3 regions of the Isoptericola sp. b408 genome follow, and region 1 is predicted to be linked to each of the others. Evidence: riboswitches for the same ligand, from Rfam matches in the RefSeq annotation. Region 1 holds a riboswitch; each other region holds the start of a gene.
The links. A riboswitch is a leader RNA that binds a small molecule or an ion and turns the genes downstream of it on or off. The one in region 1 is predicted to bind S-adenosylmethionine.
Positions count from the first base shown of each region.

Region 2: linked by a shared signal. The riboswitch ahead of Q6347_RS01590 (methylenetetrahydrofolate reductase) and the one ahead of Q6347_RS02965 (aminotransferase class V-fold PLP-dependent enzyme) in region 1 are both predicted to bind S-adenosylmethionine.
Region 3: linked by a shared signal. The riboswitch ahead of Q6347_RS01945 (hypothetical protein) and the one ahead of Q6347_RS02965 (aminotransferase class V-fold PLP-dependent enzyme) in region 1 are both predicted to bind S-adenosylmethionine.

Region 1 covers NZ_JAUQYQ010000001.1:644,381-654,384, forward strand. Annotated here, with positions in the region: gene Q6347_RS02920 (LLM class flavin-dependent oxidoreductase) at 1-50, opposite strand, end outside; gene Q6347_RS02925 (MBL fold metallo-hydrolase) at 96-872, opposite strand; gene Q6347_RS02930 (LLM class flavin-dependent oxidoreductase) at 912-1,955, opposite strand; gene Q6347_RS02935 (aromatic acid exporter family protein) at 2,053-3,159, shown strand; gene Q6347_RS02940 (RidA family protein) at 3,169-3,573, opposite strand; partial or broken gene Q6347_RS02945 (DUF6226 family protein) at 3,664-4,319, opposite strand; gene Q6347_RS02955 (O-succinylhomoserine sulfhydrylase) at 4,470-5,741, opposite strand; gene Q6347_RS02960 (rhodanese-like domain-containing protein) at 5,738-6,193, opposite strand; SAM riboswitch class IV at 6,490-6,605, shown strand; gene Q6347_RS02965 (aminotransferase class V-fold PLP-dependent enzyme) at 6,637-8,061, shown strand; gene Q6347_RS02970 (amidase) at 8,068-9,516, opposite strand; gene Q6347_RS02975 (hypothetical protein) at 9,560-10,004, shown strand, end outside.
Region 2 covers NZ_JAUQYQ010000001.1:328,265-338,268, forward strand. Annotated here, with positions in the region: gene gcvT (glycine cleavage system aminomethyltransferase GcvT) at 1-832, shown strand, start outside; gene gcvH (glycine cleavage system protein GcvH) at 880-1,248, shown strand; gene Q6347_RS01555 (LuxR C-terminal-related transcriptional regulator) at 1,519-1,752, shown strand; gene Q6347_RS01560 ((deoxy)nucleoside triphosphate pyrophosphohydrolase) at 1,871-2,284, shown strand; gene Q6347_RS01565 (AAA family ATPase) at 2,281-2,892, opposite strand; gene Q6347_RS01570 (MOSC domain-containing protein) at 2,943-3,506, shown strand; gene Q6347_RS01575 (hypothetical protein) at 3,569-3,787, shown strand; gene Q6347_RS01580 (FBP domain-containing protein) at 3,878-4,378, opposite strand; gene metE (5-methyltetrahydropteroyltriglutamate--homocysteine S-methyltransferase) at 4,643-7,084, opposite strand; gene Q6347_RS01590 (methylenetetrahydrofolate reductase) at 7,174-8,202, opposite strand; SAM riboswitch class I at 8,208-8,315, opposite strand; gene Q6347_RS01595 (NADP-dependent oxidoreductase) at 8,330-9,280, opposite strand; gene Q6347_RS01600 (helix-turn-helix domain-containing protein) at 9,595-10,004, shown strand, end outside.
Region 3 covers NZ_JAUQYQ010000001.1:405,215-415,218, reverse strand. Annotated here, with positions in the region: gene Q6347_RS01960 (hypothetical protein) at 1-1,438, opposite strand, end outside; gene Q6347_RS01955 (hypothetical protein) at 1,435-1,701, opposite strand; gene Q6347_RS01950 (nuclease-related domain-containing DEAD/DEAH box helicase) at 2,091-3,761, opposite strand; gene Q6347_RS01945 (hypothetical protein) at 3,824-4,120, opposite strand; SAM riboswitch class IV at 4,189-4,307, opposite strand; gene Q6347_RS01940 (PepSY domain-containing protein) at 4,386-5,078, shown strand; gene Q6347_RS01935 (DUF4352 domain-containing protein) at 5,113-5,862, opposite strand; gene Q6347_RS01930 (sensor histidine kinase) at 6,190-7,506, shown strand; gene Q6347_RS01925 (response regulator transcription factor) at 7,542-8,201, shown strand; gene Q6347_RS01920 (YchJ family protein) at 8,222-8,614, shown strand; gene Q6347_RS01915 (Hsp20/alpha crystallin family protein) at 8,711-9,130, shown strand; gene Q6347_RS01910 (maleylpyruvate isomerase family mycothiol-dependent enzyme) at 9,312-9,947, shown strand.

The DNA of each region.
Region 1 (10,004 bases):
GTCTCCGGGGCGTGCGTGGGGACGTGGGCGATGCCGAGACGGACGGTCATGCCGCCATCATGCCGTCGTCGGGGCCCGCGCGCCCCGGTGCGCCGTCAGCTCCCGTGCCGCAGGTAGGCGAGCTGAGCCGCCACCGACTGCCGGGCGGCCGGCAGCACCGACGGGTCGACGTCGGCGTAGACGTGGGCCACGACGTCGTCCACGCCGGCGTCGGGGCCCAGGGCGGCCAGGGCCGCGCGCACCTGGTCGAGGCGCTCGAGGCGGTGCGCCCGGTAGGCGCGGACGGTGTCACCGAGGTCGGCGATCTCCGGCCCGTGCGCGGGGACCCCGAGCCGGCCGTCCCCGACCCGCTCCAGCAGGTCGAGGGAGGCGAGGTAGTCCTGCAACGAGCCGTCGGGCTCGGCGATGACGGTCGTGCCGCGCCCCAGGACGGTGTCGCCGGTGAGCACCACGGGGTCCTCGCCCGGTGCCGTGACCGTGAAGGACACCGAGTCCGCCGTGTGCCCCGGGGTGGCGAGCACGTCGATGCGCAGCCCGGCGGCCTCGACGACCTCGCCGTCGGCGAGCGGTTCGCCGCCGTGGCAGTGCCGCCGGTCGGCGGCCCGCACCGGGGCTCCCGTCCGCGTCCGCAGCCCGGCCGATCCGGCCGTGTGGTCGGCGTGGCGGTGCGTGATCAGCACGAGGTCCACGGGCCCGGCGGCCGCGAGGGCGTCGAGGTGCGCGGCGTCGTCCGGCCCCGGGTCCACCACGACGCACGAGGACGCACCGGGGGCGCGCAGCACGACCGACCGGGTCCCGTCGAGCGTCATCGGGCCGGGGTTGTCGGCGCGCAGCACGCCGACCGACGGGGTGAGGGGGCGCAGGTCGGGCACGGTCCTTGCTCCTTCGGTCGTCGCGGTGATCCTCGCACGTCAGCCGGCGAGCAGCTCCAGCGTCTGCACCCGGCCGGGGGTCGCGTCCAGCGGTTCGGAGGCGTAGCTGCCGGCCACCGGGACGATCATCACCTCGTCGACCCCGTGCCGCGCCGCCAGGCGGGCGACCTCGGCCCGGGCCTCGTCCGGCGTGCCGACGAGCCAGCGCGACCGCATGTCCTCGACCATCTGCTCGCCGAGGCCGTCCAGCGGGGCGGTCAGCGCCTCCTCGACCGTCTCGGCGGTGCCCATCGGCCGACCGGTGCGCAGCCGGGCCATCGCCCGGAGCTGCGGCAGCGCGCGCTCGCGGGCCTCCTCGACCGTCGGGGCGACGACGGCGTTCAGGGTGAGGAAGGTCCGCGGTCGCGGCTGGGTCTCGCTGGGGCGGTACCCGTCGCGGTAGAGCGCGAGTACCTGGTCGATCCCGGCACCGGAGAAGTGGTTCGCGAACACGTACGGCAGCCCGAGCTCCGCGGCCAGACGCGCCGAGTAGTCCGAGGAGCCGAGCAGCCACAGCGTGGGCGTCGTCGTCGCGGCGGGCGTGGCGTTGACGTCGTAGGTCTGGCCGTCCGTGAGCCGCAACCGGGCGCCGTCGGGCTCCATGAGGGCCAGGATGTTGCGCAGGTGCTCCGGGAACCGGTCGACGTCCGACGTCGGCCCGGAGGATCGCAGCAGGGCGGTCACGACGGGGTCGCTGCCCGGGGCACGCCCGATCCCGAGGTCGATGCGGCCGGGGGCGAGCGCCTCGAGCGCGGCGAACTGCTCGGCGACGACGAGCGGGGCGTGGTTCGGCAGCATCACACCGCCGGACCCGACGCGGATGCGTTCGGTGCGTGCGGCCGCGGCAGCGATCATCACCGGCGGTGTGGAGGCCGCGACGGCGGGCATGTTGTGGTGCTCGGCGAACCAGTAGCGGGTCAGGCCCAGTGCGTCGGCCCGGCGGACCAGCGTCATCGAGGACTCGAGCGCCTGCGCGCTCGACTGCCCGGTGCGCACGGGGACGAGGTCGAGGACCGAGAGGGAGGGGGCGGGGACGTCGTTCATCGCCCGGGACAACCCACCGCCCCGACCTGCGTATTCCGGCGAGCGGATGCGCTCCTGACGTTCTGTGGCGAGGATCGCTCGGGACGAGAGGGGTCCGATGGTCGAGAAGCGGGTCGCCGGGGTCGCCCAGGCGATGTACTGGGCATGGCTGCGCCATCCACGCTGGTCCATCGCGGCGCGCGGCGCGCTCGCGGCCGGGGTGGCGTGGGTCGTGGGGATCTACGTGCCGCACCCGCTGGGGGACTTCCCCTACTACGCGCCGCTCGGTGCCATCATCGCGACGACGAGCACGCTGGTGCGGTCCGTCAAGGACTCCTATCGCGTCACCGTCGCCGTCCTGCTCGGTGCCGGGATCGCCCGCTTGGCCCAAGAGTTCCTCCCGGTCGGCCCGTTCTCGATCGCGCTGGTCATCGGCGTCGCGCTGCTGTGCGCCGGGTGGAAGTTCTTCGGCGACCAGGGGAGCTGGGTGGCGAACTCCGCCCTGTTCGTGCTCATCCTCGGCAACGCCGACGCGCTGTCGTTCGTGGGCTCGTTCGCGGGACTGGTGGCTCTCGGCGCCCTGGTGGGGATCGGGCTGAACCTGCTGCTGCCGCCCTTGCCGCTGACCCCCACGGAGAACGCGCTGGACGGGTTGAGCGCGCTGCTCGCCGGGCAGGTCGAGGACCTGGCGGAGTCGCTGGAGGAGTCCAGCGACGTGGACGCCGAGGACTGGGAACGCCGGCGCGTCGCGATCCAGCCGGTGCTCGAGGAGACCCGGGTGTCGGTGCGGGAGAGCCGTGATGCCGCGAAGGCCGGGCGCCACCCTCGGGTCCGCCGGTATCGGCGGTGGACCGAGGGGCAGGACGCCCGGGCCCAGGAGCTGGAGACGGTCGCGGCGTCCGTCGACGTCGTCGTGACGCTGCTGGTGGACACGGCCGAACCGGTGCGCCTGCCCGAGGACCTGTGCGAACCGCTCGTCGGAGTGCTGCGCTCACTCGCCGGGGTGCTCCGCGCCGACGCCTGGGGAGAGGACCGCGACCAGCTCGTCGACGCGCTGCGCGAGCAGGTCCGCGACTTCCGCCGGGGTGTGGTCGAGCGCTCCAGCGACCCCGGCGAGGGGCTCGTGGTGGGCTCGGTCGCGGTCGCCCTGCGCCGTGCGGCCGACGCGTTCGCGAGCACCCGCCCGGACGCCGAGGAGGAGATGGTCCGGGGCGAGACGGAATGACGTCCGTCGTCATCCGTGTGCGACGGCGACCGCCTCGACCTCGCAGAGCTGGTCCGGGTAGCCGAGCACCGTGACGCCCAGCAGGGTGCTGGGCACGTCGTGGTCGCCGAACGCCGCCCGGACGACGTCCCAGACCGCCACCAGGTCGGACCGGTCGGTGGAGGCCACGAGCACCCGCGTGCTGACGACGTCCTCGATGCCGGCGCCGGCGTCGGCGAGCGCCTGACGGAGGTTCGCCACGACCTGGTGCGCCTGTGCCACCGGGTCCCCGGGCGCGACGGTCCGGCCGTCGGCGTCCAGCGGGCAGGCGCCGGCCAGATGGACCAGCCGGGTGCCGGCCGGCACGACGGAGGCGTAGGCGTAGTCGACCTCCGCGGTGAGCACGTCCGAGCGGACGAGCCGGACCCGGCTCACGAGGCCACCGCCGTCGGACCCGTCAGCACGATCAGGTCCTCGCCGTCGACGGAGGTGGCGGTGCGGGTCGTGAGGCTCACGGCCGGGAGTCTACGGCGCGGTGTCGCCGTCCCGACGAGTCCAGGGCTGCCAGCGGCCGTCCGGCAGTGCGCGGAGGCGGCGGCGCGAGCGGCGGACCTCCGCGAGGGGGAGGCGACGCCGCTCCCGGCCTCCCCGGTGCCCGACGGCGTGCCCGATCCAGACGTCCCGGGCGCCCGGCCAGGTGCGGCGCACCCGCTCGTGCAGCGAGCCCGCCGCGACGCCGAGCACCAGCTCCTCGAGGTCGTCGGCGCCGTCCTCGATGGCCTCGTCGCAGGCGTCGCAGGCGCAGCCGGGAAACGTCTCGAGGTGCTCCAGCCCGGCGAGCACGAACACCCCCGGCAGGTCGCTCCAGACGATCGTCAGAGGAGCGCCGTCGTCGTGAGCAGGGCGGAGGTGGACGCTGCGCTGCGGTTCGTCGACCGCCCGGGCGTCCGGGGCGGGGGTGTCGTCAACGGTGACCTCGACGTCGTAAGTCGCCGTCAGGTGCTCGACCAAGGCGTCGGCGACCGTGTGCAGCGGGCGAAGCGCTCGGGGTGGGCGCAGACGGAGTAGGTGTCCTCCGGCGGTCCGGCCCGGTCGGTCCACCGCGCGCCATAGGGGATCGGTGCCCCGGCATCGTCGCGGAACACCACGGCCGGCAGCGCGGGGCGGACGTAGGTGGACACGCCCCGACCCTAGCGAGCCCTCCTCCCGTCCCACCTGGCATTTCTCGCTCCGCTTCCGCCGCGACCATGCCCTCGCGACGGTCGAACAGGTCTTCCCGGCCCGTCCCGGTGCCGGTCCGGGCCGCAAAGGCATGCTCGGCGGTGCGGGGGTCAGGCCTGCAGCGCCTGGGCGACGTCGTCGACGATATCCAGCGGGTCCTCGAGCCCGACGGACAGCCGCACCGTGGTCTCGTGGATACCGACGGCCGCGCGGCCCTCGGCACCGAGCCGCCGGTGCGTCGTCGTGGCCGGGTGCGTCACCAGGGACTTGGCGTCCCCGAGGTTGTTCGAGATGTCGACGATCTGCAGCGCGTCCAGGAAACGGAACGTCCGCTGCTTCGCCTGCTCCGGGGTGGCGTCGTCGGGCACCGCGAGGTCGAACGTGACCACGGTGCCGCCCCCGGTCTGCTGGGCCTTCGCCAGCTCGTGCTGCGGGTGGGAGGCCAGGAACGGGTAGCGCACGCCGGTGACGCCGTCGGCGGACTCGAGGTACTCGGCGAGCTGCAGCGCGCTCGCGTTCTGCGCGCGCACCCGCACGTCGAGGGTCTCCAGCCCCTTGAGCAGCACCCAGGCGTTGAACGGGCTGAGCGACGGCCCCGTGTGCCGCAGGAACGTCTCGACCGGTCCGGACAGGAACTCCCGGGGGCCGAGGATGGCCCCGCCGAGCACCCGGCCCTGGCCGTCGACGTGCTTGGTCGCCGAGTAGACGACGATGTCGGCGCCCAGCTCGAGCGGCCGTTGCAGGACCGGGGTGGCGAACACGTTGTCGACCACGACGACGGCACCCGCGGCGTGGGCGAGCTCGCACACGCGCCGCACGTCGACGAGCTCCTGCATGGGGTTCGACGGTGTCTCGAAGAAGACGACGTCGGCGGGGGTGGCCAGGGCCTCCTCCCACTGCGACGTCACGTGCCCGTCGACCAGGTCGACCTGCACGTCCCACTTGGCGAGGATCTCGTCGTAGATGACGTTCGTGGAGCCGAACAGGGCACGGGCCGAGACGATCCGCGACCCGCTGCGCACCAGGGCGGCCAGCGTGGTGAACACCGCGGACATCCCGGTGGCGGTGGCGTAGCAGGCCTCGGCCCCCTCGATGAGGCGCAGGCGTTCCTCGAAGGTGCGCACCGTCGGGTTGCCGTACCGGGAGTACACGAACCGGGAGTGGTCGCCGGCGAACGCTGCCTCGGCGTCGGCGGCGGAGTCGTAGGTGTAGCCCTGGGTGAGGAACATCGCCTCGGACGTCTCGGAGAAGTCCGAGCGGCGGTGGCCGCCGCGGACCGCGAGGGTGGCGGGACGTGCGGTCGGGGGCAGGGGCGCGTGGCCGGCGCCGCCGTACGGCTCGGGGTTCGGGCCGGGACCGGTGGGGATCTCGGTGCGGGTCACCGGGTCGGCTCGGCGTAGGCGGTGTGCGGCAGCTCGCGGACCTTCCACCCGGCCTGGTCGCGGGCGCCGAACGGGCCCACCGGCCCCTCGAAACCCTCGAGCACGTTGTAGGCGGGGCCGTAGCCCGCCGACGTCGCCAGGCGGGCGGCGCCGATGGAGCGCTGCCCGGAGCGGCACAGGAACACCACGGGCTGGTCGGTGGGCACGCCGGCGGCCTCGAGCTCGGCGAGGAATCCCGGATTGGGTCGGCCGTCGCCGGTGACCCACTGCGTGAAGACGGTGGCCTTGTCCAGCGAGGCGACGTCGGGCACCCCGATCGTGCGCCACTCGCCTTCGGTGCGGACGTCGACCAGGACGGCGCCGGGTTCGGCGGCGAGCAGGTCCCACGCCTGCTGCGGGGTCAGGTCGCCGGCGTAGCCCTGCGCGGGTCGGGGTTCGATCGGTGCGGTCACGGCACTCCTCCCATCGGTCGTGGCGGTAGCACCCGCGCCCGGTCCCGGGCTCGCTCGTCGCGGTCGACGACGGCGGCCGGTCCCGCGGGGTTGCTGCGGCGTCGACGTGCCACGTCACTCGGCCGCTCGGGATGGTCCCTGCGATCGTACGCGACGGCGTCCATGAAGCGGGACGTCGGTCTCGCTTGGTGGACGCCACACCGCGCCCCGGGCCTGCTCGACCGCGAGACGACCACATCGCGAGACCATCTGACCATCTGTTGACACCCCGGCGTCGATCCGTGAACCTGGCACCAGGTCAAGAGCGCCAGCGCCAAGCCCCGGCTCGCTGGCCGGCAACCCTCCCCTCGCGGCGGGGTGCCCCGGGTGACGACCAGGCACGGCGCCGACCGGCGTCGGGCAAGCGCGGGGAGACGGCTCCCCGGGACACCGAGGAGGACGCCATGACCACGATCGCCGAGAGCCCCGCCTGTCCGCAGGCCGACCGGGTCGACGTGCTGACGCCGGTGCTGCCCGTCCTCGGGCACGACACCCCCGCCCCGCTGGTCGACGGACGGCGAGTGCCGTACGCCAACCTCGACGTCGCCGCCTCGGCGCCCGCGCTGCAGGCCGTGGGCGACCGCGTCACCCGCACCCTGCCGCTCTACGCCTCCGTGCACCGCGGTGCCGGTTACCTCTCCCAGGTCTCCACCACGCTGTACGAGTCCGCCCGCGCCACCATCGGCGAGTTCGTCGGTGCCCGCCCGGACGACCTCACCCTGCTGGTGCGCCACACCACCGACGCGCTCAACCTGCTGGCCGGGTGCGTCCCCGCTGCCGACGGGAGCCCGGGCCGGGTGCTCGTCCTCGACGTCGAGCACCACGCGAACCTCCTGCCGTGGCAGCGCGCGACCGACGCCACGGTCCTCACCGGTCGCGGCACGGTCGCCGCCACGCTGGCGGCGGTCCGGGACGAGCTCGCCGCCGGGGCGTCCGCGGGGCGCGGTTACGCCCTGCTGGCCGTCACCGGGGCCTCCAACGTCACCGGCGAGACGTTGCCGGTCGCCGACGTCGTCGCCGCCGCGCACGGCGCCGGCGCCCGGGTGGTGCTGGACGGCGCCCAGCTCGTGCCGCACCGCCGCTTCTCGCTGGCGCAGACCGGGGTCGACTACGTCGCCTTCTCCGGCCACAAGGCCTACGCGCCGTTCGGTGCCGGCGCCCTGGTCGGCCGCCGCGACTGGCTGGACGCCGGCACGCCCTACCTCGCCGGCGGCGGCGCGGTGCGCAGCGTGCGCGTGGACGGGACGGACTGGCACGACGGCCCGGCCCGCCACGAGGCCGGCTCGCCGAACGTGCTCGGTGCGGTGGCGCTCGCCGCCGCCTGCGAGACGCTCGCCGCCGTCGACACCGTGGCCCTGCGCGAGCACGAGGACGCGCTGCGGGCCCGGCTGGTCGACGGGCTGGAGGCGATCGACGGCGTCGAGGTCATCCGGCTGTGGCCCGACGCCCCCGACACGGTCGGCGTCGTGACGTTCACGGTGTCCGGCTACGAGCCGGGTCACGTCGCCGCCTACCTGTCCGCCGAGCACGGCATCGGCGTGCGGGACGGTCGCTTCTGCGCGCACCCGTTGCTCACCCGGCTCGGGTACCGCGCCGGGGCCGTCCGCGCGTCCGTCGGCGCCGGCACGGCGGGCGAGGAGGTCGAGCGGCTCGTGGCCGCCGTGGCCGCGCTCGTCGCCGACGGGCCGCGGGCCGACTACGCCGTCGTCGACGGGTTGTGGGTCGTCGTGGACGACCCGCGTCCGGTGCCCGAGGGGTCCGGGCTGGACGGCCTGCTCGCCACGGCCGGCCCCGGCGGTGACGAGGCGTTCGCCTGCGTCCCCGACTGACCGGCCTCACCAGACGGGCGGGTGCCTCTCCGGCCAGCGCAGCACGTCCTCGAGCTGGGCGGCGAGCGCCAGCAGCGTGACCTCGCCGCCGGGACGGCCGATGATCTGCACCCCCATGGGCAGCCCTTCCGCCGTCCAGTGCGTCGGCACGGTGATCGCGGGCAGCCCGGCCACGTTGAGCCACGACGTGAACGGCGTGTACTGGCACTGCTGGGCGAAGTTGTGGTCCGGGTCGGCGGCGTCGAACCAGCCGATCGGCCGCGGCGTCATCGCCAGGGCGGGAGTGACGACGGCGTCCAGGTCGCCCATCCCGGCGATGAGGGTCCGCTCGAACCGGGTCAGCGTCGCCAGGGCCTCGGCGAGCTCGCGGGCCGGCACCTGCCGGCCGCGGCGGATCAGCCATGCCGTCAGCGGCTCGAGCTGGTCCAGCACCGCGTCGTCGTCGATCGGTACCGCCGACGCGCCGCCCATCCACAGGCTGCGGAAGGCGTCGCCGTACTCCGGGACCGGGTCCCAGGTGTGCTCCTCGACGCCGTGCCCGAGACCCGCCAGCGCCCGGACGCCCGCGTCGAGGGCCGCCCGTGCCTCCGGCGCCACGGTGACGTCGTAGTAGTCGTCCCAGGCGTTCCAGGTGGTGACCCCCACCCGGAACCGGTCGCCGTCGTCGTCCCGCCCGGGGACCTCGCCGCGCAGCGCGGCCGCGAGGTATGACCCCGCGTGCGCGGCCGGGGTGCGCAGCGTGAACCGGTGGTCGACGTGGCCGTCCGGGGTGCGGCGCAGCATCCCCTCGAGCAGCAGCGCCGTGTCCGCCGTCGTCCGGGCGATCGGTCCGTTGACCACGAGGCCGCCGAGGGCCTCGATCCCGGACCCCGCGGGCAGCAGGCCGCGCGAGGGTTTGAGACCCACGACGCCGCAGGCGGCGGCCGGGATCCGCACGGACCCCCCGCCGTCGGACCCCGGGGCGAAGGGCAGCAGGCCCGCGGCCACCGCGACCGCCGCCCCGCCGCTGGAGCCGCCGGCGCCGCGCGCGAGGTCCCACGGGTTGCGTGCCACCGGCCCCGCCAGCGGCTCGGTGTAGGCGGGAAACCCCAGCTCGGGCGTCGCGGTCTTGCCCAGGCTGACGATCCCGGCGGCGTCGAGGTCCAGGACCACGTCGTCGGACTCCTCGGGCACGAAGCCCTCCATGGCGCGCGTGCCGAAGCCGGTCGGCACTCCCGCCCGGTTCCACAGGTCCTTGTCGGCGGTCGGCATCCCCCACAGGGGCCCCGACGGCGGACCCAGCTGCGTCGCGCGCTCCCGAGCCCTCTCGGGGGTGACGCGGGCGAACGCGCCCAGCTCGTCGTTGCGTGCCGCGATCCGGGCCAGGAAGTGGTCGGTCACCTCGCCCGGGGTCAGCTCACCGGCGCGCAGCCGGTCGCGGAGCTCCAGGGCGGTCTGCTCGTGCAGGGCGTCCATGGCCCGACCCTACGCCGGGACGCCCTGCGCTACTCTCCGCCGCATGAGACCGCTGCAGATCGTCGTCGGGGGCCTGGTCATCGTCGTTCTCGACCTGCGTTTCGACGGGTTCGACGTCGTCGTCGACCTGATCGGCTGGATCCTGATGGTGAAGGCGTTGCGGCTCCTCGCGGTCCGCGACCGGGCCTTTTCGGTCGCCGCCGTCGGTGCGGTGCTCGGCGGCCTCGGGTCGATCGTCCAGCTCGTCCCCGGCCTGACGGTCGGGGACGGCGTCCTCTCCGTGCTCGGGGCGGTCGAGACGCTCGCGCTCACGGTGGTGGTCGTGGCCACCTGCACGGGGATCATCCACGTGCTGGCTGCTGAACCGCGGGTGGTCCGGCACGCCCGGATCCTGCGGGCGCTCGACGTGGCGTTCACGGTGATCGCTCTGGGCCTCGGATCGAGCCCCCTGCTGTTCTCGGCCGGCTCGGTGCCGGGGGCCGCCGTCG
Region 2 (10,004 bases), 320 kb from region 1:
GTACTTCGCCGTGCCCAACGCGGCGAACGCGGACACCGTGCTCGTGGCCCTGCTGGAGCGCGCTGCCGGCTTCGACGTCGCCGTGCGGGACATCTCCGCGGGTCTCGCCCTGATCGCCGTGCAGGGTCCGCGCGCCGAGGAGATCCTCCGAGAGGTCCTCACCGAGGACGCCGAGATCTCCGGCGGGACGTCGCTGGACGACCTGCGCTACTACGCCTGCCTCGGCATGCGGTTCGGCGAGGAGAGCATGCTCGTCGCCCGCACCGGGTACACGGGCGAGGACGGGTTCGAGATCTGGGTCGACGCCCCGCACGCGGTGGCGCTGTGGCGTGCCCTGCTCGCCGCCGGCGAGCCCTACGGCCTGGTGCCGGCCGGGCTCGCGGCCCGCGACTCGCTGCGCCTCGAGGCCGGCATGCCGCTGTACGGGAACGAGCTCGACACGACCACGACGCCGTACGACGCCGGCGCGGGCCGTATCGTCAAGCTCGACAAGACCTCCGAGGACGGCACGCCGCTGGAGTTCGTCGGGCGCGACGCGCTCGCCGCCCGCAGCGAGGCCGACCCGGAGCGCGTCCTGGTCGGCCTGCGCGGCACCGGACGCCGCCCGGCCCGGTCCGGGTACGCCGTCGTGCGCACCACCGACGACGGCGAGGTCGGCGAGCAGGTGGGGACCGTGACCTCCGGCGTGCCGTCGCCCACGCTCGGCCACCCGATCGCGATGGCGTACGTGCGCCCGGAGGTCGCCGCCGAGGGGACCGAGCTCGCCGTCGACGTGCGCGGACGCGCCGAACCGTTCGTCGTCACCGCGATGCCGTTCTACCGTCGCGGCTGACCCCGCCGCGCGGTCCGAGAACCAGCCACCCACCGAGGAGACCCAGCATGGCCGACTACCCCAGCAACCTGCGCTACTCCGTCGAGCACGAGTGGATCGACGACGGCACCCCGGCGACCGTGGGCGTGACCTCCTACGCCGTCGAGGCGCTCGGAGACGTCGTGTACCTCGAGCTGCCCGAGGTGGGCGCCGAGATCGAGGCCGGCAGCGTCGTCGGCGAGATCGAGTCCACCAAGTCCGTCTCCGAGCTCTACACGCCCGTGTCCGGGAAGGTCGTCGAGGTCAACGAGACCGCCGTCGACGACCCGGCACTGGTCAACACCGAGCCGTTCGGCGCGGGCTGGCTGTTCAAGATCGAGGTGTCGGGCGAGGGCCAGCTGCTCAGCGCCGAGGAGTACGCGCAGCACGCAGGCTGAGGTGCTCCGGACCGGGGCCGGGGGCGCTGTGACCAAATCGTGATGATCGGACACCTGCCCGCGGCACCCGGCCTCGAGGACGTGGTGACCTGCGACGACGTGACCGCGCTCCCGCCCGTGACGCCGTGACGGTGCCCGATGACGGCGTCCGCGCAGACTTCTTCGCCGTGATCCGCGTCATGATCGTCTTCCGTTCCCCTCTCACATCCATGACGGCAGATCCCCAGGTCGATCGTCAGCGATCGGCGGCCGTCGTGGAGGAGCGGAACGATGAGTGCCATTCAACTCGAGCGGCCGACGCTCAAGCCGACCCTGACGCGTCGTGAGCAGGTCGTGCTGTCGAACCTGTCCGAGGACGTCACGCTGGAGCAGATCGCCAGCAAGCTGTTCGTCACGCGCAACACCGTGAAGTCTCAGGTGCGCAGCGTCTACCGCAAGCTCGGCGTCTCGACGCGGGCCGACGCGGTGGCCTGGGCCCGCCGGGCGGGCATCCGGTCCAGCTGAGGCGTCGGCACCGGACGCCCTGCCCCCTATCGGGGGATGTCGTGGGCAGGGCGGGCACGTCGACGGAATGTGACCTCCGCGACGGCGTCGTCGTCGCCGCGGGTGACACACTCGCGCCATGACTCGTCGACTCGTCGTGGCCGCTGCGATCGTCGATGCCTTCGACCGGCCCACCCGGCTGCTCGCGGCACGCCGGACCCGTCCCGCGGCCATCGCGGGACGCTGGGAGTTCCCCGGGGGCAAGGCCGAGCCGGGGGAGCACCCGGTCGACGCCCTGCACCGCGAGCTGCACGAGGAGCTCGGGGTGCGCGTGGAGCTCGGCGACGAGGTCGTGGGGCCGGACGACGGCGGTTGGATCATCACGGACCGGCACGTCCTGCGGCTCTGGCTCGCGTCGGTGGCCACCGGCTTCCCGCGGCCCCTGATCGAGCACGACGAGCTGCGCTGGTTGGACGCCGGCTCGCTGTGGGAGGTCGACTGGCTCGACGGCGACGTCCGGATCGTCGAGGAGCTCGCCGGGCGGATCGCCTAGCGCTGCTCGCCTCCGGGTCGTCGGTCGGCGTCGCGACGCGGCGGCGGGACCGGACGGCCGACCCGTCCCGCGAGCTCGGCCAGCCAGCGCTCGACGTCGTCCTGGCTCCGCAGCCGGACCACCGTCAGGTGCGGTGCGACCTCCGCCACGTGCGACGCGAGTCCCCGGAACCCGTGACGCGTGCGCCAGGCCCAGCGCACGATGTGGTCCGGGTCGCTGACGAACGTGCGCAGCGGTGGTTCGTGGTTGCCGTTCCACAGCTCGGTCCCGCGGACCCGACGCCGCACGGTCCGGGTGACCACGCGCCGCATCCGGACGCGGACCGGCACGTCGAGCCACACCAGCAGCTCCGCCCGTTCGAGGAGCAGCGGTCGCACCGCGCGGTACTGCCACTCCGTCACCCAGGACTCCCCGGCGACCAGGCGCTCGACGTCGGTGACGAACGCGGGTCGCGGCGTCCATCCCGGGCCGTGGTAGAGCCCGTCGAGCTCGGTGTGCGTGATGCCGAGCAGCGTCGAGATCCGACCCGCCAGGGTCGACTTCCCGGCGCCCGAGGTCCCGGCCACGAGGACGCGGCGGGGGAGGGCGGGCGGCGTGTCGGCGGGCATCCCGCCAGGTTAGCGGGGTCCCGTCGCCCGGATGCTGCCAGACTCGGGGCATGACGGCGTACGACTACCCGGTCGTGATCGAGCACCTGCTCGTGTCTTCCCAGCACGCCTACTTCGGGCGTCCCCGCGAGGGTGCGGCGGACGTCCCGACGACGGACCGCGACGAGGCCGAGGTCGTGGCGGGTCGGGGGATCGTGGGCGACCGGTTCTTCGGCAAGGCCGCCCACATGGACGCCGCGGTGACGGTGTTCGCGGCCGAGGCCCTCGAGGAGATCGCTCGCGAGCTCGGCACGGGCCCGCTCGACCCGTTGCTGACCCGGCGCAACGTGGTGCTGCGCGGCGCCGAGCTGGCACCGCTGATCGGGCAGGAGTTCGAGATCCGCTCCCGCCGCTCGGCCGTGACGCTGCGCGGCGGCCGGCCGGCCCACCCCTGCGCCTGGATGGACCGCATGCTGGCCCCCGGGGTGCACGCCGCGATGCGGGGACGTGGGGGAGTGCGGTGCATGCCGGTCACGGACGGTGTGCTGCACCGGGGACCCGCCGTGCTGGTCAGCCCGGTGGAGCTCGACCCGGCTCGCGCCGGCGAGGCGGTACGGCGCCCGCGGCTGCCGTGACGCCGTCGTCGACCTGGACCGGCCGCCGATGCCGGGGACGCCCGGCGGGCTAGGCTGGTCCCATGAGCGACTTCCAGGTCAACCGAGCCCCGCAGAACGACGCCCCCGGGGCGATGCTCGGGCGCGTCATCGTGTCCTTCGTGCTGTTCGTCGCGGGGCTCGTCCTCATCGGCGTCGGCGCCACGGCCGACCCCTCGCTCGCCCCGTTCGTCTTCACCGGTGGGATCGTCGCGGTCGGGCTGGCGTTCGGCCTGCCGATGATCGGCGGCAGCGAGCGCTGAACAGGAGCGCACCACCTCGGCTGTGGGCATGAGATCTGCAGACCGGAGCGGTCCGGGACTGCGGATCTCATGCCCACAGCCGTGAGCGGGTCAGGCGGTGCTGCGGACCTGCTCGACGAACGCGGTCACGCGCGAGCCGAGGCCCGCGACGCGCCGCTCGACGACGGCGGCGCGGGCCGCGTCGTCGTCGGACCCCGCCTCGGCCAGGGTCGGCCGACGCCGCGCGTTGCGTGAGCACCGGAAGTCCGTGCAGATCAGCGTGCCGATGGTGTTGCCCTTCCGTCCGGACGCCCCGCCCCGGCGGGCGACGAACAGAGCGACGTCGCCGGGGTCGCCGGCGTGCTCGCACCAGGCGCACATCGCCGAGCGCCGCGCGCTGGTCTCGGGGGCGCGCAGGATGATGCCGGTCGGCGCGCCGTCGATCTCGGCCACGACATAGGCGGCCAGGGGCTGCTTGCGGTCGCGCCAGCCGAGGAACTCGAGGCGGTCCCACCGCTGGGCGTCGAGGTCCGGGGGGAGCATGCGTTGGCGTTCGCTGCGGGTGGCGTTGACGAGGGCAGCACGGAGCTGCTGCTCGGTGAGGGGAGTCATGGGGTGCCTTCGGTCGGCGGGGGAGTGGGCAGGCTGACGCCGGGCCCTCACGCCGGCCGGGCGGTCAGCGGCGAGGGACCCGGTGGGCGGCGTCGGCCGAGCAGGCCTGCACGGCCACCCCGCTCCCCGTGACGCGCCGCATCACTCGCTCCTCGACTCCGGTCCCGGCCCACCGGTCGGCGGGCCGGGACCGATGCTCGCACAGCATCCCGGCCGGGTCCAGGTCATTCGACCGTGCGACCGTCCGGCGGAACCCCGGTGCGGTCAGAGGCCGGCCCGCACCGTCCGCGCGGCTTCCACGAGGTGCCGCAGCGACGGCTCCACCTCCGCGTACCCGCGGGTCTTGAGGCCGCAGTCCGGGTTCACCCAGACCAGGCCCGGGTCGATCGCCGACGTCGCCAGCCCCAGCAGCTCGGTGACCTCGGCGGTCGACGGCACCCGCGGGGAGTGGATGTCGTAGACGCCGGGGCCGACCCCGCGCGCGTACCCGGCCTCGTGCAGCTCGGGGACGACCTCCATCCGCGACCGGGCCGCCTCGATCGAGGTCACGTCGGCGTCGAGCCCGTCGATCGCGCCGATGATCTCGCCGAACTCCGAGTAGCACAGGTGCGTGTGCACCTGGGTCGACGACGCGGCACCCGCCGTCGCCAGACGGAACGCCCCCACCGACCAGTCGAGGTAGGCCGGCTGGTCGGCCCGCCGCAACGGCAGCAGCTCGCGCAGCGCCGGCTCGTCCACCTGGACGACGGCGGTGCCCGCGGCCTCGAGGTCGGTCACCTCGTCGCGCAGGGCGAGCGCCACCTGGCGGGCGGTGTCGCCGAGCGGCTGGTCGTCGCGGACGAACGACCAGGCCAGGATCGTCACCGGTCCGGTGAGCATGCCCTTGACCGGGCGCGCGGTGAGCGACTGGGCGTAGCGGGTCCACTCCACCGTCATCGGGGCGGGCCGCGTGACGTCGCCCCACAGGATCGGCGGGCGCACGCACCGCGACCCGTACGACTGCACCCAGCCGAGGTCCGTCGTCGCGAACCCGTCCAGCAGCTCGGCGAAGTACTGGACCATGTCGTTGCGCTCCGGCTCACCGTGCACCAGCACGTCCAGGCCGATGTCCTCCTGGAGCGCGATCACCCGGGCGATCTCGTCCCGCATCGCGGCGCGGTACGCGTCGTCGGCCAGCTCGCCCTTCGCCCACGCCGACCGCGTGCGGCGGATCTCGGCCGTCTGCGGGAACGAACCGATCGTCGTCGTCGGCAGCGGCGGCAGGTCGAGGCTCTCGCGCTGGGCGGCGACGCGTCCCGCGTGATCACCCCGCGCGAAGTCCGTCGCGGACAGCGCGGCGAGCCGCTCCCGGACGGCGGGGACGACGACGCCGGTCGCGGCGGCCCGGTCGGCCAGCGCGGCGCTCGCCTCCTCGAGCTCGGCGCGCACCGCGTCCGGCCCGTCGGTCAGGGCCCGGGCGAGGGTCGTCACCTCGCCGACCTTCTGGTCGGCGAACGCCAGCCAGCGGCGCAGCGCCTCGGTCCGCCCGGCCCGCTCGGCGGACGGGCCGGACCAGGTCTCGTCGTCGACGTCGTGCGGCACGTGCAGCAGGGACGTCGACGTGCCGACGGCCAACGACCGGGCGCCGAGCCCGCGCAACGCCTCGAGCGTGCCCCGTCGCGCAGCGAGGTCGGTGCGCCAGACGTTGTGCCCGTCGACGACACCGGCCACCAGCGTCTTCGTGCCCAGGCCCGGGACCGAGCCGTCGGGAGCGGAGCCCCTCGGCACCGCACCCTGGACCAGGTCGATCGCGATGGCGTCGACGTCCGTCCCGGCCAGCAGCGCGAGCCCGTCCCGGGCCGGCCGGCCGTCGGCGCCCGGGGCGGCCAGCCCGCCGAACGGCGCGGCCACGAGGAGGCGCGGTCGCTCGGGCACGGTGTCCAGCGCGTCGTCCGCCGACGCGGGTGCCAGACCGGTCGCCAGCTCCCGGTAGGCCCGGGCGATCGCGGCGTCGACCCGCTCCGGGTCGGCGTCCACCGAGTCCGTCACCAGCACGGGCTCGTCGAGCTGCACCCACGGGACGCCGACGGCGGCGAGGGCCCGCAGCAGCTCGGCGTACGCCGCGACGACGTCGTCGAGCCGGTCGAGCGGGTGGAACCCGTCGCCCGCGTCGTCGGCCGCCTTCGACAGCGCCAGGAAGGTCACGGGTCCCACGAGCACCGGCCGCGTGGTGACCCCGGCCTCCCTCGCCTCGGCGTACTCGCGCACGACGCGGTGGTCGGCGAAGGAGATCGGTGTCGTCTCGCTGATCTCGGGGACCAGGTAGTGGTAGTTCGTGTCGAACCACTTGGTCATCTCCAGCGGGGCGTCCTCGCCGCGTCCGCGGGCGACGGTGAAGTAGCCGTCGAGGTCGAGGGAGCCGTCGTCGGCGTCCAGGAGGTCCCGGAACCGGGCCGGGACGGCGCCGAGCAGGGCGACGACGTCGAGCACCTGGTCGTAGTACGAGAACGAACCCGGGACGGAGCCGTCCTCGGGGTCGAGACCGAGCGCGACGAGCCGCTGCACGGTCTCGCGGCGCAGGGTGCCGGCCGCGACCTCGAGGTCGACGGCGTCCGTGCGGCCGGCCCAGTACGCCTCGACGGCGCGCTTGAGCTCACGGCGGCGGCCGATCCGGGGGTAGCCGAGGATGGTGCCGCCGGGGAACGGGGTGGTGGTCGGAACGGTCATGAGCAGTCCTTTCGCGGGCTCCGGGACGCGTGGTCGGGACGACGGGACTCCCCGGGACGCGGGTGCGTCCCGGGCAGCGGTCCGTCCCCTCAGAGCGCGGCCGGTGCGGGGGTCGGGATGCTCGGTACCCACGGCCTGCCGGCCAGGTCGGCGTCGTCGACGGGGACGGACGCCGGACCGCCGAGGTGGACACCCTCGAGCAGGTCCAGAGCGGGACGGTGCTTGTTGAACGTGTACACGTGTAGACCGGGCGCGCCGGCGTCGAGCACCCGCTGGGCGAGCTCGGTGCCGTACGCGGTCCCGTAGGCGTACTGCGCCTCCGGGTCCGGCCGGGAGTCCAGCGCGTCCAGCAGGTGCTGGGGCGCACGGACGCCGGTGAGCTCCTCGACGCGACGGAGCCGGCGCGGCTCGGTCGTGGGCAGCAGCCCGGCGAGGATCGGGATCGTCACGCCGGCCGCGCGGGCCTCGGCGACGAAGTCGGTGTAGGTCTCGGCCTCGTAGAAGAACTGGGTGACGGCGAAGGACGCGCCGGCCTGCTGCTTCTCCAGCAGGCGCCGGACCTCCTGGGCACGGGTCGTGCCGGCCTGGACGTTGCCGTCGGGGAACGCGGCCACGGCGATCGTCAGCGGGCGGGCGGCGCCGCGGACGGCGGCAGCCGGGTCGGTGGCGCACCGCCGGGCCTCGACCTCCCGCAGCAGGTGCACGAGCTCGACGGCCGAGTGGACGCCGCCGGCGGGCGGTCGCCAGTCGGGCTGGTCCCGCGGCGGGTCGCCGCGCAGCGCGAGGAAGGATCGCACCCCGGCCTCGAGGAACTCGTCGACGACCTCCGAGACGTTCTCCCGCGAGGCGCCGACGCAGGTCAGGTGCGCGATCGGCAGCACGGGCGTGCCGGCGAGGAGTCGGGAGACGACGTCGCGGGCGGTGTCCCGGTCCCCGCCGCCCGCGCCGTAGGTCACCGACACGAAGTCCGGGCGCGCGGCGACGAGCCGACGGGCGGTCTCCCAGAACTTCGGGGCGGCGTCGGGTCGCCGCGGCGGCATGAGCTCGAAGCTCACCGTCTGGCGGGACGGCTCCGGGCGCGACAACGCGGGGAGATGCGGGGATGCCTCGGCGACCATGCGTCACTCCATCGGGCCTGGTGTTGAGCACCTTCGTCCTCGGGAGGCTTCCGTCGGAGAACGGGTTGCTGCGGCGTCGTCGAGCCAGGACTCTCGGCCGCTCTGGATGGCTTGTCGGGGTCCGACCCTACGCGCTGCTCAGCCCGCGGACAAGCGATGTCGCATGATGAGACGGATGAGGGGTGAGCACGACCTTGCCGCCGCCGCGGCCGCCCTCGACCAGCGCGTGGGCGCGTGCCGCGTCGTCGAGCCGCAGGACCTCGCCGAGCGTCGTGGTGAGCTCGCCCCGCGCGAGGGAGGTCACGTCGTCGGCCAGCTCGTCGGGGTCGCGCCGGGCCCCGGAGCTGAAGGTGATCGCCAGGTCGGCGGCCGCCGGGTCCGCGATGGTGACGATGCGCTCCGTCCCGCCGCGCAGCGTGATCGAGTCGGGCAGGACGCCCGCGCCGGTGGTGTCCAGGACCGCGTCGACGCCCGACGGCGCGAGGTCCCGCACCCGCTCGACGAGGCCCGGCCCGTAGGTCGTCGGCGTGGCGCCGAGCGCCGCGACCCGGTCCTGGTTCGCCGGCGAGGCGGTGCCGATCACCGTCGTTCCCCGGCGCCGGGCGAGCTGCACGGCGAGCTCGCCCACCGACCCGGACGCGCCGTGCACGAGCAGGGTCTCGCCGTCGGCCACCCCGAGCACGCGCAGCACCCGGTGCGCCGTCTCCGCCGAGACGGGCAGCGTGACGGCGCGGGTGGGGTCGAGGCCGCTCGGGACGAGCGCGAACGTCGAGGTCAGGGCCAGCTCGGCGTACCCGCCGGTGTCGGCGAACCCGACGACCCGGTCACCGGGCCGCACGCCCGTCACGTCGTCGCCGACGGCGTCCACGACACCCGCGACCTCCAGCCCCGGCACGGCGGGGAACTCCGGCAGGGGAACACCGGGGATCCGGGCGGCGCGGGTCTTGAGGTCCCAGCCGTTGACGGCAGCGGCCTCGACCCGCACGCGGACCTGGCCGGCGGCCGGTTCCGGTGCCGGGACGTCGGCGAGGTGCAGGACCTCGGGTCCGCCGAGCTCGGTGAACACGATCGCGCGCACGGGTACCTCCTGGGGCTGTGGACCTGCCGGTCCGTCGAGCCTCTCACGTGGTTCGCTCAGGCGACGCGACCTGCCAGGCGTCCCGGTCGACATCACCGCAAGGCGCCACTGGCCACGCTGGCGAGGTGATCGGGACCCCGGTCGGCGCCTGTGCCAGCGCGCGACAACCGCCGCGGCTACGGCGACTGACGAGCGCGGACGCCGCGCCCGTAGCCATGGCAGGTGAATCGTGATCAGCGCGACACCACTTATAAGTGAAACAGTGTTACGCTCCTAAGTGTCAGCTTCCAAACCTGGCTCCGGAGGAACCGCCCATGTCTGCCGACCTGCGCGAGAACTTGTTCGCGGACGAGCAGCAGCGCGTTGAAGCCGGGCAACTACTGGAGCGCGTCGAGGAGTCCCTGGCGCACGCCAAGGCCCAGGTCACGCTTCCCGATGATGTCCACCTGTCGCAAGACTTCACGCGATTCCTGGCCAAGGTGCTCCAGCAGATCGCTGCAGGAGGGTCGGTATCGGTTAGTTCTTGGCCCGAAGAGGTAAGCACGTCTGTTGCGGCCAGTCTTCTCGGCGTCAGCCGTCCGACCCTGATGAAACACGTGCGCGCTGGACGCCTGGACGCCCACAAGGTCGGGTCCCACACGCGCCTGAAGACCGAGGACGTCCGAGCGTTCCGGCACGAACTCATCAAGGAACGGCGGGCAGCATTGAACGAGCTGCTGGAGCT
Region 3 (10,004 bases), 240 kb from region 1:
GGGGACTGCTCGACGCGCCGGCGGTGACGGACACGTCGACCTCGGAGGCCGCGCGCCGGGTGTCGAGCTCGACGGGGACCGTGTAGGTGCCGTCCCGCCGGGCGGTGACCTCGGCAGCGCTCCCATCGACCTGCACCGACAGGTCCAGGGGTTCTGAGAACAGCTCCGGGCCCGCCACCGAACCGTCGGCGGACCGAGGCGTGATCACCACGGTGTTCTCCTGGCCCAGGACCAGTCCGCCCTCACGCGAGGCCGAGGCGATGTCGAGGTCCGCGCCCCACCGGTAGTAGAGGTCGACGACCGTCGCCCCCTCGGCGTCCAGCAGCCAGTCGCCGACGCCGTCAGGGCCTGGGGTCACGTCCGTCACGAAGAGGCGGTCGTTCTCGTGCGTGGTGATCGTGGAGCCACCCGCCTCGACGGTTCCCGGTGCGACCTGGTGCGTGTCGCCGGCAGGGCTCGTGAGCCGCGCGGCACTCGCCCCCTCGTCGAGCTCGTGCACCACACGGAAGGACCCGACGGCGGCGTCCGCGTGGATCGTCACCGGGCAGTCCCGCGGGCACTCGAGAGAGCCGTCGCCCGCCGGGGTGTAGCCCTCCATCAGCGCCCCGGCACCACCGAACAGCCTGCGCAGCGCGGACGGCTGGTCGGCCCGCAGATAGGCACCGCCCGTGGCCCCCTCCGGGGCCGGCGACGTGCCGCACTCGACCTTGCCGCCGGCGCCCTCGGCCACGGCCTTGAGCTGCAGGCGGTCCTTCCGCGTCACGGTCTCGTCACCCTGGGCGAACAGCGCGAGGGCGATCACCGTCGTCCGCGCGGCCCGGACGTCGTCGACCAGCCCGTCCGGTGCGCACAGCTCGGCCAGCGCTTCCTCGTCCGTGGGGTCGGCGCCGTCCGGACCGACGTCGAGCTTGCCGTCGGTGAACCAGAGGATGGCCGAGCACGAATCGGTGTCGAGCCGTGCCCGCTGCGCGTCGACGGATCTCTGGGCGTCGCGCAGCGCCTTGCGGTAGTCGGTGTTCTGCGCCTGTTTCCGGTCCGGGAGCTGCGTCGAGATCGTGTCGCGCATCTCGGCGCCGTGCGCCCCCGACGGTGATCCCCATCCGACGACCTGCGTGTACTCCGTCCCGAAGACGGCGAGCTCGGTGACGACCTCGGCCCCCGCTGCCTCGAGCGTCTCCAGGGTGTCGACGGCCACGAGGACCGCGCCCACCCGCTGGTCCTCCGGGTCGGTCGTCCTCAGGCTCGCGGACTCGTCGACGACGACGGAGGCGACCAGGGTGTCCGTCCTCGCCACGCACGCCGCGAGCTCGGCGAAGGCGTCCGCGCCCCGGTCGCTGAGGTCGGCGGCGCCGGCTGGGACCGTTCCCACGACGGACAGCGCGATGACGGCCGCCACCAGTCCGGCGAGGCCACGCGCGCGGCCGGGACGGCCGGTCACTTCGCCAGCTCCGTGGCCAGCAGGAACGCACTGAACGCTCCCGCCGCCAGACCGACGAGCATCCCGACGACGGCGACCTGCGACCAGAGGGGGCGGGGCCGGAAGTCCGGGTGTCGACGTGCCGACTGCTCCTTCGCTCGTTGGACGCTCCACAGGATCGTGCAGACGATGGCGCCGAGGACGTAGCCGGTGCTCGTGAGGACGACGACCGCGCCCGAGGTCACGACCGTCGTCGCGGCGACGCCGGCGACGATGCTCAGCACGGCGCACGACGCCGCCGCGATGGCGCCGAGCCTCGGCGGAGAAGGCGCCGGTGTCCTCGCCGTCGTGAGCGGATCCGGCGCCGTCGGCAGATAGTCAGAACTCACGTGCTCCTCCACAGCGAGCGGGTCGCGGCGGATCTCGATCCGGTCGAACCCGAAACCACAGGATATGAATCAGTTGCAGCCTCTGACCCGCCGCCGGCGCGCACTGACGATCCGAGAAAGCCGAGGTGTTCAAGTGTAGACAAATGGGCATACATGGTGAGACCACACATGAACGACCACTCTCGAAAAGCCTCTTCGCGGGTCGCGGATCTCCCAGAAATCCGCCAATCAAGACCAAGGAGGTGTCGCATAATTTCACCCGGCAACTGACGAATGACGGGTTGTCACACCGCCGGTAGCCATGCCTCCGCCTTCTCCAGCCGCTTGCGCACGGCCTCCCCGCCGATCTCCTCGATCCACGACCGGTCCCCGACCACGACGAGCAGCGTCCGCGCCCTCGACAGCCCGGTGTAGAGCATCTTCCGGGCCCGCTCGACGTCGCGGATGCCGTTGACCGCCAGCACGACCACGGGCCGCTCGAGCCCCTTGAAGCCGAGCACGTGCCCGTAGAACACGTCCTGCTGCGCGAAGAACGCGTCCCAGTAGGCGGCGTGCCCGCCGAGCTCCACCTCGTTGACCTGCTCGGGATGACGCCGCCCCGTCGCGAGCAGCACGACGTCACCGGGATCCCACCCCTCGTCGAGCAGCGCCTCGACGGCGTCGTCGGCAGCGTCCAGCGCCTCGTCGGCCGGCACGTCGACGAGCCGCACCGGGGGCCCGTCGAGCCCGCGCGGCTTCACGACGGCCGGGGACAGCGATCCGAAGACCTGCGCGATCTGCTTCGTGGACCGCAGGTTCTCGTCCAGCGTCACGGGCGTCAGCTCCAGCGGCACCCGCCCGTCCCGCGGGAAGACCCGCTGGGCGTCGTCGAGGAACGCGTACACGCCGCCGCACTCGGCGTCCCGCAGGCAACGCAGCAGCGAGGGCCACCACAGGTCGCCGAAGTCCTGCGCCTCGTCGACGACGACGGCGTCGAACAGCTCCTCCGGCGCGCGCTCGCCGGCGAGCCGCCCCAGCTCGAGCGGCAGGTGCCGCTCCCAGTAGTCCGGGTCGTCGTCGCGCCCACCGGCGGCGCCCCAGGACACCGGCAGGTCGTGGAACAGCCCGACGTACGCAGGCCGCTCGCGACGCGGCCACATCGCGGTGATCCGCTGGAAGTACCGCCCCAGGCCGCGGGAGTAGCAGAGCAGCGCCACCCGCTCACCCGCGCGGGTCCGCCGTCGGGCCTGCTCCAGCGCCAGGTAGGTCTTGCCGGAGCCCGCGCCCCCGAGCACCCGCATGCGCCGCACCTGCGACAGCGCGTCGAGGATGCGCACCTGGTCGCGGGTCATCTGCTCCAGCCGTGTCTCGTGCTCCACAGCACGGGTCAGGTGCTCCGACTGGCTGGGGAACCCGCCCGCGATGAGGTCGACCAGGCCGTCCACCGCCGCGTGGTCCAGCGGCTCGTACCCCTGCCCATGACGCTCGACGGCGTGCTTGACGTGCTCGGCGACCCCACCGGACCGCTCGAGGTCGTCCCGCCCGATCAGCATGTCCCGCGGCAGGTCGAGGGAGTCCCACCCGCCGGAGACGTACCGGTGCGGGAACGCCACGAGGTGCGCCGTGCGCGCCCTCGAGGCGAGCTCGCCCCGCTCCTGCAGCAGCGCCTGCAGAGCGTGCCGGGAGCCCTGGACCTGCGCGACCGGGTCGATGCGGTGCCGTGCCGGCCCGCTGCCCTGGTACCAGGCGCCGTCGGCACGCTCGATGTGCCCGCCCTTGACCTCGATCGCCGCGACCCCGACACCGGGCCAGGCGACGAGCAGGTCGATCTCGTACTCCTGGTCGCCCTCCTGCAGGTGCACCCCGTGGCAGACGACGGCCTCGTCCGGGAGCTGCTCGCGGAGCGCCTCCCAGACCGCCCGTTCCGCGCCGCCGTCGTCCGGGAAGTCGGGTGTCGGGGGGTAGGTGCGCGGCATGTCCCTTTCGTACCCGACGGGACGCCCCCGGTCACGCACCGGCCAAGGACTGGTTCGCCGAGTCACCTGATTTCACCCTCGCCGCGCATCGGTGGGCGCGTCAGGTCACCGTCGCCTTCCAGGCGGGGGACCAGAGAGAACCCGTCGGGTGTCTTCGGGTCGTACTGGACGACGGCGTTCAGCTCCCGCAGGCCGGAGCGCCACGACGTCAGGCGGTGCCGGTCCACCGAGCGCAGCCCGCGGCCGTCCAGGTCACGGACCGCGCAGCCCAGCATCATCAGGTGGTAGCTGCCGCGGTGCTTGTCGTGGATCAGCCACGGCAGCCGGGCCAGGATCCGCTCGTCGAGCTCGGGATGCATCGCTCCTCCTTCGTCCCAGGAGCCGGCCGATGGCCCGAGACACACCTGTGCCCCGGAGGCCATCGACGACCCCGCACTTCCCCACACCGATCAGCGCGGGGCCGGTCTTCCTCCTGGGGCACCGTGCGCGAGGAGCGCGGTTGCCGGACCGGCACGCGGAGGACGTGTCGCCGATCACTCGTTGACCTGCACCGATGTGTACCGGACATCCCAGGCGGACCGCAACCCTGTCCCGCTCCGGCGAGTCTTCGCCACAATGGCCCGCATGCCGCCCAGCCCTGCGCCCCGCACCCCGGCAGCCCGACGGCCGGTACCCGCCACCGCGGTCGCCGTCGCGGCCGCTCTCACCCTCGCGGCCGCTCTCACCCTCGCGGCCTGCTCCTCCGTACAGGCACCCGCACCGGACGACGCCGCACCCGCGGCATCCACACCGACCACGTCGGCGGCCTCCCCCACACCGAGCACCCCGTCGCCCGAGCCGTCAGCGGAACCGTCCCCGACGCCGTCGGGCACCCCCACGCCCACCGAACCCGAGCGCCCGACGTTCGACCCCCGTACCGAGCGCGCTTTGCAGACGATCGCCGCGATGGAGACGAGCTTCGGAGCGGGCGCCTTCGCGGTCGAGGGCAACGGGGACGGCGCGGAGTGGAAGCTGGAGCTCGCCCAGGGCGACGATCGGCTGAAGGTGAAGGCGGAGGCGGACACCACCGGCGTCGCTCCGACGGACACGAAGCGCGACGATCTCGACGACGACGACCGCGCGGCCCTCGGCAGCGCACGGGTCAGCCTCAGCCAGGCGATCGTGCGCGTCGTCGAGGCGTCCGGCGGCATCCTGGACGAGGCCGAGCTCGAGGAGGACGACGGCACCGCTCTGTGGAAGGTGTCCGTGCGCCTGGGCGACGACGACGTGGACTACCGCGTCGACGTCACCACCGGCGCCGTCTGGCGTGACGACTGAGGGCCGTCATCGCCAGTGGCCACCACGGCCGGCGTCACTTCACCGAGACCTCGACACCGCCGGAGAAGGCCGAGTCGTGGAGCTCCAACGTCGCGGGCTTGGCGTCCTTTGGCATGTCGAAGACGACGATGCCGTCCACGGTGTTGCCGGGGTTGATCTCGTTGAGGAAGCTGTTCGAGTCGTCGAGGTAGATCGCCGCCTCGGAGTCCGCCGAGTGGGTGCGGCCCTCGGTGTCGACGAGCTTCTGCGAGCTGCCGTCGAAGTACTGCGCCTCGTCGCCGATGTTCTCCACCGACATGTGGACGAGCACGAACTTCCCCTGGGCCTCGGTGTTCAGGTACTCGTTGCCGATCTTCTCGACGCCGCGCTCGAGCTCGGTCACCGTGAACTCGAACTTGCCGTCCCGGACCGGGTCCCCGATTCCCGCCGGCTTCGCGTCCGCGTCGGCCTGCTCCTCGGCACCCGACTCGTCGCCCGCGGCGTCGTCAACACCGTCCGTCGTCTCCTGGTCCTCCGCGGGGGCGTCCTCCTGGGTGCCGCTGTCCTCGGAGGAAACCTCGGCCGTCGTGCCGGCAACCGCCGGATCCTCCTCACCGCCACCACTGACGGCACTGCCGACGATCGCGAGGCCGACCAGCACGCCGAGGCCCGTCAGGACCTTGTGACGGGCGAACCAGCTCTTCCGGGGCGCGTCCGCCCCGGGCTGCGCGGGGGACTGCTGCGGAGGGACGGGCTGCTGCGCAGGCTGCGGGGACCACTCGGGGTGCTGCTGCTGGTCGGACATGATCGCTCCTTCGTCGGGCCGGTGATCGAACGAGATCGATCCTCGGTCCGGACGGTCCCCGCACGGATCCCCCGGGCGGTCGGACCCGGCGACCCCATCGGGGGACCCTCGGGCCTCCCGGCCGACCCGATCGGGTGACGCCCGGCGTCGGTGGCGGGCCGTACGCTGCCGAGCATGTACCCGCCGTCGTCGAGTCCCGCCGAACCGACCCACGGGCCGGCATCCGGGTCCTTCGGCGAACACGGCTCCGGAGGCCCCGGCGACCCGTACGCCGCCGCGCCTCCCGGCCCGTACTCCGTGCCGCCGTCCCCGGCCCCGTACCCCGGCGTGGCGCCGCATCCGTACCAGCAGCACGGTCCGTACGCCGTCGCCTCGTACCCGACGACGGTCGCCGCCCCCTGGCAGCCCGGACGCCGTCGTCGGCCCTGGAGCACCTGGGGTTCGATCGGCGCCGTCACCGTCACCTGGTTCTGCGCCGTGACCGGTGCAGCCATGGACTCACCCGCCGTGGCCGCGACCACGCAGAGCGCCCTGTTCCTCCTGTGGATCGTCGTCGCGTCCGGCGTGGCGGCGGCCGTGTGGTGGAGAGCCGCGTATCCGGTCGCGGTCTGCCTCGCCACCGCCGCGGTCGGGATCGTGAGCCCGCTCGGTGCGGTGGCCCCGCTGCTCGCGCTGCCGTGGGTGGTGGCACGCACCGACCTGCGGCGCAGCCTGATCTGCACCGGGGCGACGGCACTCGCGCTGGTCTCGGCGTTCTGGCGTGACGGGTCTCGCGAGGGCGAGAACGTCATCTTCTCCACGGCCCCGGACGCCGGCGGCGCCGTCGCGTACATGACCCCGCTCGGCTACGTGATCCTGGGAGTGCTCGCCATCGGGCTCGCCGTCGGCGTCGGGATGCTGCGCCGCGTCGCCACCCGGGCAGACGCCGACGCGGACGCCGCCCGTTCGGCGGCGACCGCCGAGTCCCGGCGCGCCGACACCCTGGAGCAGCAGTCGGAGTCGTTGCGCACCGAGCTCTCCCGCCAGGAGGAGCGCGACCTCATCGCTCGCGAGATGCACGACACGGTGGCGCACCAGCTGTCGTTGATGTCGCTGCAGGCCTCCGCCCTCGAGGTGTCCTCCGGCGACGCCCAGACAGGGGACGCCGCCCGGTCGATGCGGAGCTCGGCCCACCGGGCGCTGGAGGAGATGCGCACGCTCATCACCTCGCTGCGCGAGGGCGCCGAGGACTACGCCGGACGCGACTGGACGCTGAACGACCTGGCGGACCTGCTCGACGGGGCGGGCTCGCGCGGGGTGGACCTGGTCGCCACGGTGTTCGTGAGCGACGGCGACGCCGCACCGCCGACCCTGACCCGCAGCGTCTACCGCGTGGTGCAGGAGTCGCTGACCAACGCGGCGAAGCACGCGCCCGGCACGCGGGTCGCGGTCAACGTCCGGGCCCGGCCGGGCGCCGGCGTGGACGTCACCGTGCGCAACCCGGCGACGGCCGGCGACACCCAGGTGCCGGGCGGCGGGTCCGGGCTGCGCGGGATGCGCGAGCGGTGCGAGGCGCTCGGGGGCACCTTCGACGCCGGCCGCCAGGACGACGGGTCGTTCCTCGTCCGGGCGCACCTGCCCTGGTCGCCCGGCCCTGCGCACTGACCGCGAGCGCTGCCGACCGACGACCGCTGTCGCAGGTGAGCAGTAACGTCGCCCTCGTGACACGGGTGATGGTCGTCGACGACGACACGATGGTGCGGCAGTTCCTCCGGCAGATCCTGACCGCGCGGGGACTGGACGTCGTCGCCGAGGCCGCGGACGGTGACGAGGTCGTCACCGGCGTCCAGGCCCACCACCCCGACGTGGTGCTGATGGACCTGCGCATGGCCCGGACGGACGGCGTCCGCGCCACCGCCGCCGTCGCCGCCCTGCCCGATCCGCCCGGCGTCGTCGCGATGACGTCGTTCGACACCGAGTCGGCCATCCTGGACGCCGTGCACGCCGGTGCCGCGGGGTTCCTCGCCAAGGACTCCGGCCCCGACGAGCTGGTCGCCGCCGTCGAGGCCGTCGCCGCCGGGGAGGGTGCCCTCTCCCCGCGCGCGGCACGGGTCGTGATGGACCAGGTGGCGGCGACCCCGACGGCGCGCGGCCGGGAGGAGGCCCGCGCGGCCCTCGCCCGGCTCACCGACCGCGAGCGGGAGATCGCCCACGGCGTCGCCGAGGGGCTGACCAACGCCGAGATCGCCGGCCGCCTCTACCTCGGCGCCGCGACGGTCAAGACACACCTCGGCAACGCGTGCCAGAAGCTGGGGGTCAACCGCGTGCGGCTGGCGCTGCTCGTGGACCGCGCGGCCTGACCGTGCGCCACCATGGACCCGTGGACGACGCGACCCGCTGCCCCTGCCTGTCCGGCCTGCCCTATGGCGAGTGCTGCGGCCCGCTGCACCGCGGCGAACGCCCCGCACCGACCGCCGAGGCCCTGATGCGCTCGCGCTACAGCGCGTTCGCCGTCGAGGACACCGCCTACCTGGGCGCGACCTGGCACCCGAGCACCCGCCCGGCGGAGCTCGACCTCGTCCCGGGGCGCCGCTGGCGCCGCCTCGACATCCTCGCCACGGACGCCGGCGGACCGTTCGACGACGCCGGCACGGTCGAGTTCGTCGCCATGTTCCGGGACGACGACGCCACCCGCGGCCGGCTGCACGAGCTCAGCCGGTTCGTGCGCGAGGACGGGGCGTGGCGGTACGTGGACGGTGACGTCCGTCCCTGACGCGTCCCGCCCGTCGTCCGCCCACGGCGAACCCGGAAATTGAGTCGGGGTGACTCAAGTTGTACCTCTCGGAACCACCCACGAGAGGAGCCCCCCATGACTGTCACCCTGACCCGCACCCCGCTGACCGACGCCCTGTTCGGCGACCTGCGGACCACCCGCCCGACCACCACGCCGGACGCCAAGCCCGCCGCGGACGTCTACCGCGACGGCGAGGACCTCGTCGCCCGCCTCGACCTGCCCGGGATCGACCCGGCCGAGGACGTCACCGTCGAGATCGAGGGCCGCAAGCTCGTCGTGCGCGGCGAGCGCAAGGACCCGCGCAGCGAGGAGTCCGAGGGCCGCCGCGTCTCGGAGGTGCGCTTCGGCGCCTTCCGCCGCGTCGTCACGCTGCCGAAGGCCGTCGAGGCCGAGGCGGTCACCGCGTCCTACGACGCCGGTGTGCTGACGGTGACCGTGGCCGGCGTTTTCGCCGGCACGACGCCGCGACGCATCGAGGTAACGACCGCGGCCTGACCGCCCGCCCTGCACCGGGGCGACGCAACCTGATGACGGCGCCCGACCACCCGGTCGGGCGCCGTCGTCATGTCCGCGGCGAGCGGGCCGCGGCCTGCACCGATGAGTTCGCGGAGCCGTCCCGGTCGGACCCGCACAGGCATCCCCACGCCTGTGGCCGACCCGACCGAAGGAGCAGGGCATGAGCGACCGCAACACCCTCTGGACGGCCGTGCACGAGGAACGGCGCCGGCTCGCCGACGACCTCGCGCAGATCTCCGCGGACCAGTGGGACGTGCCGTCGCTGTGCCCCGGCTGGACGGTGCACGACGTGCTGGCGCACCTCGTCGACTCGGCGTCGACGACCCGCTGGGGGTTCGTGCGTCAGATGTTCGCCGCCCGCGGCGACTTCGACCGCGCCAACGAGGCCGGGATCGAGCGGCACCGGGCTGCCGACCCGCGGCAGACCCTGGAGGCCTTCCGCGCCGTCACCGACCTGACCAGCACGCCGCCCGGCCCCCTGGCCACCCGACTGGTCGAGGCGTACGTGCACGGCGAGGACGTCCGACGCCCCCTGGGGATCGAGGCCGCCTATCCCCCGGAGCACGTGGCGACGGCTCTGGAGTACATGACCCGCACCGGCGCGACGTTCGGCGGCGGCCGGGAACGCGTCGCCGGGCTGTGCCTGCGCCCTGTGGATACCGACCACCACCTCGGCGAGGGCGCCGCCGTCCGCGGCAGCGCCATCTCGCTGCTCCTGGCGGCTTCGGGACGGCCTGTGGACGCCGCCGAGCTGTCCGGAGCGGGCGCCCCCACGTTGACCGCACGGCTCGGGTAGGCGACGCCGCCCCTCGTCGAGCCTCCGGATGTCCCCGGGCGCCGGAGCGGGCACCAT